DNA from 3 places in the Actinomadura sp. SCN-SB genome. Region 2 is predicted to be linked to each of the others. Evidence: predicted binding sites of a transcription regulator. Region 2 holds the regulator's gene; each other region holds the start of a gene.
What was found. The regulator LexA, encoded in region 2, represses DNA repair genes until DNA is damaged. The targets are predictions, from matches to a motif close to TCGAACANNTGTTCGA.

Region 1 (3,252 bases), on a different contig from region 2:
ATGCGAGGTGTGCGGGTTCGATTTCTCCGAGCGCTTCGGCAAACATGGAGAGGGCTACATCGAAGTACATCACACCACGCCTCTACACGAGACCGGCATTACCGAGACAAGGCTCGATGACTTGGCACTCCTCTGCGCCAATTGTCATCGGATGAGCCATCGGCGTCTTGAGGGAACCGGCACGTGGCCCTCACCTGAGGAACTGAGAAAGCTGCTGGAGGAGTAGGTGGACGGCGGATCCGGCTAGCAGTCCTGTTGTAAGACCTATTACGGACGCCTACTCCAGGCCCTTTTTGGTGGGGGTCCAGAAGGGTTTGGTCAGGATGTTGCGGCGGGGCCAGGAGCGGTCGGTCAGCAGGTGGCGTTTGAGGGATTGGATGGTTTGGGCTTCGCCGGCCAGGTAGGCGATGCCTGGCTCGGCGGGGAGGTCCAGGGACTGGACGGCGTTGAGGAGGGTCTTGGAGGAGGCCGCCGGTCTGCCTTCGCGGTATTGCCAGGTGACGCCTTCTATGGGGAGGCGGTCTTCTGGGGTGTCCACTTCCAGGATCGCGTGGACGGCGGCTCCGTTCAGGAAGCGGAGCATGGGGGCGAAGGCTACGGCGGCGGTTTCTTCGCCTGCGAAGAGGTGGTACGGGGCTTCGCGTGGGGTGAGTTTGCCTTCGGGCTTGGTGAAGACGACGTGCTGACCTGGGGTGGCGTTGCGGGCCCAGCGGGAGCCGGGGCCTTCGCCGTGGTCGAGGACGCACAGTTGCAGGCCGTCGTCATCCCCGTCCCAGATCGAGTAGGTGCGGCGGGTCAGAAGGCCGTCGACGCTCAGGCGGATGTGCTGGCCCGGTGCCCACTGCTGGGGTGGGCAGGAGATGCGGATACGGCGCATGCGCTTGGTGAGCTGGTCCGTGGACTCGATGGTGCCCGTGACGAAGAGCAGGTCACGCAGGCGCATGGGCGACCTCCAAGACGAGATATGTCGCGTTGGCCCAAACACGATACATCGCGTCTTTGGTGCGAGGAAGGCCCGTGCGGGGTTAGCGGACGTTGAGGGGGCGGTACTGGATGCTGATTCTGGGGCCGGTGGCCTTGGTGGATTTGGGGATGCTGTGTTCCCAGGTTCGCTGGCAGCTGCCGCCCATGACGATGAGGTCGCCGTGGCCCAGGTCGTAGCGGAGGGTGGGGCCGCCGGAACGGGGGCGTAGGAGGAGGGGACGGGGTGCGCCGACCGAGATGATGGCGACCATCGTGTCCTCCTTGGCGCCGCGGCCGAGGGTGTCGCCGTGCCAGGCGACGCTGTCGCGGCCGTCGCGGTAGAGGCAGAGGCCGACGGTGCGGAAGGGCTCGCCCAGCTCGGCGGAGTAGTGGGCGTTGAGGGCTTGTTTGGCCTGGTCCAAGAGGGGGTCGGGGAGAGTCGCCTCCTCGTCGTAGAAGGCCAGGAGGCGGGGGACGTCCACGACCCGGTCGTACATGCGGCGGCTTTCGGCACGCCAGGGGACGACGTCCAGGAGGCGCTCGAAGAGGGCGTCGGCGCCGGCGATCCAGTTGGGGCGGAGGTCGATCCAGGCTCCGTCGGTGAGCTGGGTGCGCTGGACGGAGTGGCCGAGTTCACGCGGGCCCGCCTCGTCCCAGGAGTCGAGCAGCGACCCTTGAAGAGCACTGGTCATGGCCTCATGCTACCCCGCGAGTCAAACATGTGTTCGAGCGCCCGGATCGAGTCCTGATTGAGGCCGGATGCCTGCCTTGCCGTCATCGGCGGCTGTTTGAGTGGTGCCTATCGCTCGTTGCAGGAGGCGTGGGGGCGTGAACGCGCGTACCGCTGTGATCATCGCCGGAGTCCTGGGGGCGCTGGCGTTGTCCGGGTGCGGCGTGCGCGCATCCGTGAGCACCGCGCCGGTCAGCGAGGTGGAGTGGGGTCGCAGGGCCGCCGATCCTACGCAGGCGCCGCCGCCTCCCAGCGGGGAGGAGAAGGCGGTCGGGGTGGTGGCCGCCGGGGAGGTCCGCGACGCGCTTGAGGGTGACTGCGCCTGGTACGAGATCCTGTGCGACCGGCGGCGCAGTGTGCGGGAGATCGTCGGACGGCTCTCACCCGGCGAGATCAACGCGTTGTTCGGCGAGTTCGGCCGTGATGAGGTGCGGCGGCTGCTGCGGCGCGATGGGGTGGTGGACGTTCTCAAGGTGCGCGCCGATGTGTCGCTGCTGCACCACCTCGAACGGTTGGCGCCCCGGTCCATCGAGCCGGATTTCACGAACGTGCCGAGCTACACGAAGAAGCCGTCCGATCCGGCCACCGCGTGGGGTGCCGTCCGCGGTGGACGGTTGTTCGGAGCGGACGGAGAACCGTCCCTCCAGCACGTCAGGCAGGGTGGCATCGCGGATTGCTGGTGGCTCGCCGGTATGGGCGCACTGGCCAACTCGCAGGAGGGACGGACCGTCCTGAAGGAGATGGTCAGGCCCAACCCGAATGGGACGTACACGGTCGCGTTCCCGGACGGGGAGAAGGTCACCGTGACGCCGTACTTCCCGATCGACGAGGAGGGAAGGCTGGCGTTCGCCTCCCCGGAGGGACGGGCGCCGGCGATCTGGCCGCTGGTGCTGGAGAAGGCGCTCGCGGAGAGGTGGGGCGGCTACGGGCGCCTGGCCCAGGGTGACGGCGGGGACGCCATGGAACTGCTGACGGGGCGCACCGGGAGGTCGAAGCCGCCGCGCCTGGTCGGCGAAGAGGAGCTGGCGGCGGCCGTGCGGCAGGGTGCCGTCACGGTGCTCACCCCCGACGACGGACGAGGCGAGGCGATCTTCGAGGGCCGGACCGCGCGCCTGCGCACCGACCACGTCTATGTGGTCGAACGGATCGACGGGCGTGGCCGGTTGAGGCTCTACAACCCGTGGGGTCGGGACCACGCGACCGTCACCTTCGAGGAGTTCCGCCGTCATGTCGAGGACGTCGATATGAGCCCCGTCCGATGAGGGAGAATCGAGCGATGGTCCGCCTTGCGCCGATGCTGCTCGTCGGGGTGTTCGCCCTGGTGGGCGCCGGTGGCTGCGGGGGGATGGACCAGAGCGGGGTGCCGGGGCGGGAGTCCCCCCAGGGCGTTCCGACGGCGCGGGTGAGCCCGTTCGCCACCGGCCGGGAGACACGGAGCATCCAGGTCGGAACCACCGGATGGGTCGCCGGGCTGCGCCTCGGCGTCGGTGGCGCCAAGGGCGGCGTCGGGACGGTCGTCGTGCTGCAAGGCGAAGGCGTCCCACCGGAGGGCGCTCTTT
Region 2 (3,252 bases):
AGGACGCTGCGGCGGTGAACACGTTGCTGCAAGCAGAACGGCTCTCGCCAGAGCTGATCAAATATGACGCGCGCACCAATGACCTGCTCACTGAGCTGGTTCGTCGTGAGCATCGAGCGAGCACTCCGGAACTCCGCGGGCTAGCTCACCGTGCTGGGGTCGTCTGACCCGCACAAGAGTGCGGGTTCTTTCCCTTCACGATGGTGCGGGTCGTCACTCGCGCCGGCTTCTAATGTCACCTCTCACACGCGGACGTATGCAGACCGTAATGGGGAGAGCGCATGACCGGCGACGCGGCAAGCGATGGCACACCGGCGGCGAATCCGGCGACGGCCAGGCTGAATGATGCGTTCGGTGCGCGGCGGTTGCATCTGGCGGCGTTGGATGCGGCTGTCGTGACCCATCCTCACCGGCTGGCCTGTGGGGTTGTGCGGCACGGCCAGCCACCTCCGGTCCCGCGTGTGGTCGAAATTGATCGTCCGGACCGTTCGGTAGCAGTGGGGACCCGCTGGATCGGCGGCCGGTTGTGGCTGGTGGTGGAGCCTGGCGGCGAAGGCGTGGCCCCGGTGGATGAGGTCGAGCGCGCCCCTGAGCTACTGGCGGCGATCCTGGTCGGGGAAGGTGACCGGTGTTCGACAACGCCTCAAGTTTGATCCTCACCGCCGACGTACCTGAGACCCCGACGCTGGTACTCACCCCTACTGATCGCGCTCCCGCTCTTGCCCGGAGCTTCCTCGCGGAGCGGTTCCGTGAGTGGGGGCATCAGGATGACTACGTCGGCCGTGTGGTGGTCACTGAGCTGGTGACCAATGCCTACCGGCATGGGGCGGGGTTCATCGTGGTGCGGGTGTTCCGGGACGAGCGCGATGGTCTGGCGGTGATCGAGGTCTGGGATCACGGGCCGGGACTGCCGGTCGTGGGGTCTGAAGATCATGACTCCACTTCGGGACGGGGGCTGTTGATGATGTCCCGGCTCGTTCACCAGTGGGGTACACGAGCGACGATGGAAGGCGGGAAGATCGTGTGGGCGAAGTGCGCTCTTTAGGCGGCTTGGTCGATCTTGGGGTGGTGTACCCGCTTGGGGCGCGCCACGGCAGTGCGGTACCTGGATCTGCTGGCCCTGGCGGTCGAGCGGCGGGGCTGGCGGTGTTTCAAGCTGCTGCGCGTCACTGACCAACATGCCGCGACCAGGGAAGCCACCTAACGCGGGCTTCAGCCCGCCTGCTCGACGGCCCGACAACCCCAGGTGTTGCGATCGCGACCGAAAGCGGATTCCAGCGAAGCAAGGATCTGATCGCGCAGCGAGCCACCGAGGCGCGTCATAGCGATGTAGCGATCACGCGCGGTACCGGAGAAGGAGGGCGCTGGCCGCCCGATCTCGTTGGCACTGCCAACCCTTGTAACTGCCTCAGCTCGTCGCCCCAGCCCCGGACGGTCGCTCAAGCGTTGCGATCGCGTCCGAAGGCAGGGGCGAGCGCTAGCGAGACCCTGATCGCGGAGCGAGCCCCTGGGCGAGTCGGAGCGATGCAGCGATCGCCGCAAGCACGACAAGCGACGAGCCGCCAGGCGAGGAGCGCAGCTCGTGCTTGCAATCAATACAGCGCAGCTTGCGCCTGCGATGCGAAGTTCGCTGGGTTACATCTTGCGGAGGACCGCTACCACGCGACCCAGGATCGACGCTTCGTCGCCGGGGATGGGTTCGTACGCGGGGTTCTGCGGCATCAGCCAGATGTGGCCGTCGCGGCGCTTGAAGGTCTTCACGGTCGCCTCGCCGTCGATCATGGCGGCGACGATGTCGCCCTGCTCGGCCACCGGCTGCTGGCGTACCACGACCCAGTCGCCGTCGGCGATCGCCGCGTCGATCATCGAGTCACCGGTGACCTTCAGCAGGAAGTGGGTGCCCTCTCCGACGAGCTGCTTGGGCAGGGTGAAGACGTCCTCGACGGCCTCCTCGGCCAGAATCGGGCCACCGGCGGCGATCCGCCCGACCAGCGGGACGTACGCGGGCGCGGGCCGGGACGAGGACTCGGATGTCGTCACGGACTCGTAAGCGTCGTCGTCGGTCCGGACCGGGGTGGTGCCCGGCACCCGTACCTCCACCGCCCGGGGCCGGTTGGGGTCGCGGCGCAGGAAGCCCTTGCGCTGTAGCGCGCGCAACTGGTGCGACACGCTGGAGGTGCTGGTCAGGCCCACCGCCTCGCCGATCTCTCGCATCGAGGGGGGATACCCGCGACGCTGCACGGAATCGCGGATCACCTCCAGCACCATGCGCTGCCGCTGGGTGAGGCCGCTCTCGTCCATCGGCCCGTCCGGCAGCTCCCGGACCTTGCTCATCGCTCGTCGCCTCCCCGGCGGTGGATCGGTCACTCCTGGTCATGAACGCTATCGCGTCCGGGCAGAATGATCAAACAATTGTTCGAAGAATGTCTCGCGTTCTGCCACACCCATGCGATAGAACATCGTACAGGCGTTCGATCGAAAGTGCATTCGACGATCGGAGATCACCGGCTGACCGCGGGGAGGGCCGAGATGACGGGAGCGCTTGATGGGCGGGGTGCTGGAACGCGCGCCCGTCCACGATCCACGTACGCGGCAAGGACGGTTTCGCGGGGTGCTGAGGAGCCGCCGCCGCTGCGGCTGACGCGGCGCGGACGCGCCGTGTTGATCACTTTTGCCGCCGGAACGCTGCTGGTGACGTTCTGGTTGACCGCGGGGCCCGGCGCGCGGGCCGGTGGCCAGGACGACACGTCGATCGGTGGCGCCGTTCCGACGGACGTGGTCGGTCCTGGCGAGACTCTCTGGGACGTCGCCGAGCGTAACGACCCCGACGGCGACCCTCGGGTCACCGTTCAACGCATAGCCGACCTGAACGGCCTTTCCGGCTCCATCGTCCACCCGGGTCAGCGGCTGCTCGTCCCGGCGCACTGACGCTGTCCGCTTGGGGGACGGGGTGTCTGTGGCGTTGGCTGCGATCTCCGGGTGAGGCTCGGCGCCATGCGGCTCGGGACGATCACGGTGCTTCTCACTAGGCGTCGGCTGCTCGTTCAGCCTGTCGCTGTTGGATGTCGTCCGTGCTCGTGGTCGAGCTGCTGACCCGGCGGGTGTGACCGGCTGTGCTCAGCGCGTGCGGGTCTGAGGCCCGCTCGGGATGGGCGCGTGGGTGCGACACGCCCAGAGGGGCGCGGGAGGCTGGTGTGACCAGGGTCTAACGGCGGGTCCCGCGATGCGGGTTGCGATGCGATCGGGATGCTC
Region 3 (3,252 bases), on a different contig from region 2:
CTGCGCGTCGTTCTCCTGCGGTTCGCAGGCGATCTGGAGCCGGTTGGCGCCGCCCGGCTTCAGGCCGGGCACCGTGTCGGCGCTGTCCAGTTCCTTGTTGCCCTGATCGCCGTTGACCTTGCGCAGGAGCACGCCCTTGCCGTCGGTGCGGACCAGGAACAGGTATTTGAAGATCTGGCCCCTGTTGTCGTTGGCACGGCAGAGCAGCCCGTACCGGCCGTCGGGGGCGGCGCGCGCGACGGTGGCGGTCGCGCTGACCAGGATCCGCTTGGGGATGTCGTTGGCCTGCCGCTTGGGGACCCAGCGGTCGCGTCCCGCGTCGACGATGGAGGTCTCCAGGCGGTACTTCTTGTCGAGGTAGCCGTACTGGCCCGTGAAGACGCTCCCGCCGCCCCAGCCGGAGTCGTCGTCGGAGAAGTCGTCGGCGAACGCGGTGGCCAGCTTCTCCGGCGGCCCGTCCCCGCCGAGCAGCGGGTACAGCACGGCGGCGGCCAGCAGCAGGACGGCGGCCGCCGCGCCGCCGATGATCAGGGCCTTCGCCGGGAGGCGGCCCCCGCGACCGCCGCCGGAGGGCCGCCGCGGCTCCGGCGGGACCATCGGCCCGGACGGGGTGTCGCTGCGGGTGTCCTCGCCGCCGAAGGCGGTGTACTGGTAGCCCACGGGCTGCGTCGGCGGCGGCGCCGAGTGCGACCGGGGCGCGGTCGGCGGCGCGACGGCGCCCGGCCCCGGGCCGTGCCAGCTCGCCTGGACGGTCTCGGTGATCCGGTCCAGGTCGTCGGGACGCGTGTGCCCGACCAGCCGGGCCAGCAGTTCCTGGACCGACGGGCGCTTGCGCGGGTCCTTGTCCAGGGCGGCGGCCACCAGGTCGCGCAGGCCGGGGTCCAGCCCGTCCAGCCTGGGCTCGTCGTGCGCCACCCGGTAGAAGATCTCCGGGACGGTGCGCCCGGCGAACGGGGCGCGTCCCGTCCCGGCGTAGGTGACCACGCAGCCCCAGGAGAACACGTCGGAGGCGGGCGTGACCGGCTCGCCGCGCAGCAGCTCGGGCGGCAGGTAGTTGGGGGTGCCGACGAACTGCCCGGTACGGGTGGGGCCGTCGGCGGCGTCCAGCGCCCGCGCGATCCCGAAGTCGATCACGCGCGGGCCGGTCGTGGACAGCAGCACGTTGGCGGGCTTGAGGTCGCGGTGCACGATGCCGGCGCCGTGGATGGCGGCCAGCGCCGTGGCCACCCCGACCGCCAGGCCCTCCAGGTCCGAGCCCGGGAGGGGGCCACGTTCGGCGACCGCGGCCTCCAGGCTCGGCCCCTCGATGTACTCGGTGACGACGAACAGCGGCTCGGTGTCCAGCTCGGCGTCCAGGACCGGCGCCGTGCAGAACCGGCGCACCTGGCGGGCGGCGGTCACCTCGCGGCGGAACCGCTCGCGGAACGTCTCCTCGCTGGCCAGCTCACGGTTGATGACCTTGACCGCGACGCGGCGGCCCGAGGAGCTCTCACCCAGGAACACCGTGCCCATGCCGCCCCGGCCGATCCGGGAGAGCAGGCGGTAGTCACCGAGTTCGCGCGGGTCCTCCGGCCTCAGCGCCCCGGATTCCGCGCCCGTGTGCGTCATCATCGTCCACAAACCTTAGCGTCAGTCCTGGATCGGCGTGGTTCGCCCCGAGGATCCCTGGATCGACGGGCCGCCGCCGGGGTGGCCGCGGCCGGTGAGGGATCTCCGGTACGCCGCTGACCTGCGCTTTTGTGGCGAACATCGAGAACTGGGGGGAATCTCCCGCCTTGCTTACGAAGGTCGGCTTCCCTAGACTTTCTTGCGAACGTATGTTCGAGACAGGCCGCATGCCTTCCCCTGTGCGGTGAGCCATACGACTCAAGGCGGGGGAGGCAGATGACGCGCGTGTTCGGCGATCCGGTGGACGTCTGGGTGACCGACGGGCGCCCGGTCCGGTTCGTCTGGCGGGGGCGGCTCTACAGCGTACGGCGCGTACTGGAGCACTGGGTCACCACCCGGGACTGGTGGCGCGAGCAGCAGCCGGAGGCCGAGGTCACCGGGGAACGGGAGTTCTGGCGGGTCGAGGCCACGCCGGAACAGGAGATCGGGGTGTACGAGCTGCGGCACGACACCGCGTCCGACACCTGGCTGCTCTCCCGGGTGTGGGACTAGCGGGAGAAGGGGGTCGGCTCCCATGCACCTGCATGTCGCGTCCTCGTTCTCCTTGCGCCATGGTGTCGCGCCGCCGCGCCTGCTCGCCGCGCGCGCGGCGGAGCTGGGCATGGAGACGCTGGCGCTCACCGACAGGGACGGCCTGTACGGCGCGGTCAAGCATGTGCTCGCCTGCCGTGCCGCGGGACTGCGTCCCGTCCTGGGAGCCGACCTGACCACCGACGTCGGGCGGGTGGTGGCGCTGGCGACCGGGCGCATCGGGTGGGGATCGCTGTGCAGGCTGGTCACGGCGGCGCACGAGGCGGGGGAGCGCGGCGCGCCCGTCGCGAGCCGGGAGCTGATCGGGGCGCACGCCGACGGGCTGGTGGTGCTGCTCGGCCCGCGCTCCGACGTGGGACGCGCCATCGCCGACCGCCGTCCCGACCTGGCGGCGGCACGGCTGGCGGCCTGGCGGGAGACGGCCGAGACGGTCGTGGAGATCGTCGACCAGCACGGCAAGGGAGAGACGTTCGAGGCCGCCCGGATGCTGGCGCTGGCACGCGAGGCCGGGGTCCCCGCGGTGCTGGCCAACCCCGTGCGATACCTGGAGCCCTCGGACTACCCCGTGGCGCAGGTGCTGGACGTGGCGCGCCGCCTCGTCCCGCTGCATCGGCGGCACCTGGAGGACCAGACAGGCCACGCCTACCTCAAGTCGGTCCCGGAGATGCGGCGCATCGCCGAGCGGGTGTGCGGCTCGGACGCGGCCGAGGCACGGGCACTGCTGGACGCGACGCGGCGGCTGTCGGAACGCTGCGCCCTCGACCCCGGCCACGACATGGGGATGGACGACGTCCACCTGCCGGAGACCGGCCCCGACCCGTACGGGCGGCTGGTCGCCAGGTGCGGCGAGGGCCTGGTGCGGCGCGGGCTCGACCGCTCGGCCGAGGCGGCACGGCGGCTGGAGCACGAGCTGGGCATCATCGCGCGCAAGGGCCTGGCCGCCTACTTCCTCACCGTCGCCGACGCCGCCGCGCTGATCCGCTCGCTGGGCATCCGCTGCGCCATCCGCGGGTCTGGCGCGGGCAGCCTGGTCAACTACCTGCTCGGCATCGG

Region 1: the regulator LexA is predicted to act here: its motif matches at 1,677-1,692, upstream of ACGWYJ_RS06530 (alpha-ketoglutarate-dependent dioxygenase AlkB).
Region 3: the regulator LexA is predicted to act here: its motif matches at 1,810-1,825, upstream of ACGWYJ_RS03435 (DUF6504 family protein).

Annotation. Positions count from the first base shown of each region.
Region 1 covers NZ_JBIMPP010000007.1:41,701-44,952, forward strand. Annotated here, with positions in the region: gene ACGWYJ_RS06520 (HNH endonuclease) at 1-226, shown strand, start outside; gene ACGWYJ_RS06525 (siderophore-interacting protein) at 278-943, opposite strand; gene ACGWYJ_RS06530 (alpha-ketoglutarate-dependent dioxygenase AlkB) at 1,026-1,655, opposite strand; gene ACGWYJ_RS06535 (C2 family cysteine protease) at 1,792-2,955, shown strand; gene ACGWYJ_RS06540 (hypothetical protein) at 2,952-3,252, shown strand, end outside.
Region 2 covers NZ_JBIMPP010000051.1:19,138-22,389, reverse strand. Annotated here, with positions in the region: gene ACGWYJ_RS27540 (helix-turn-helix domain-containing protein) at 1-167, shown strand, start outside; gene ACGWYJ_RS27535 (hypothetical protein) at 282-653, shown strand; gene ACGWYJ_RS27530 (ATP-binding protein) at 629-1,045, shown strand; gene lexA (transcriptional repressor LexA) at 1,636-2,334, opposite strand; gene ACGWYJ_RS27520 (LysM peptidoglycan-binding domain-containing protein) at 2,659-2,928, shown strand.
Region 3 covers NZ_JBIMPP010000003.1:198,195-201,446, forward strand. Annotated here, with positions in the region: gene ACGWYJ_RS03430 (serine/threonine-protein kinase) at 1-1,611, opposite strand, end outside; gene ACGWYJ_RS03435 (DUF6504 family protein) at 1,885-2,160, shown strand; gene ACGWYJ_RS03440 (DNA polymerase III subunit alpha) at 2,183-3,252, shown strand, end outside.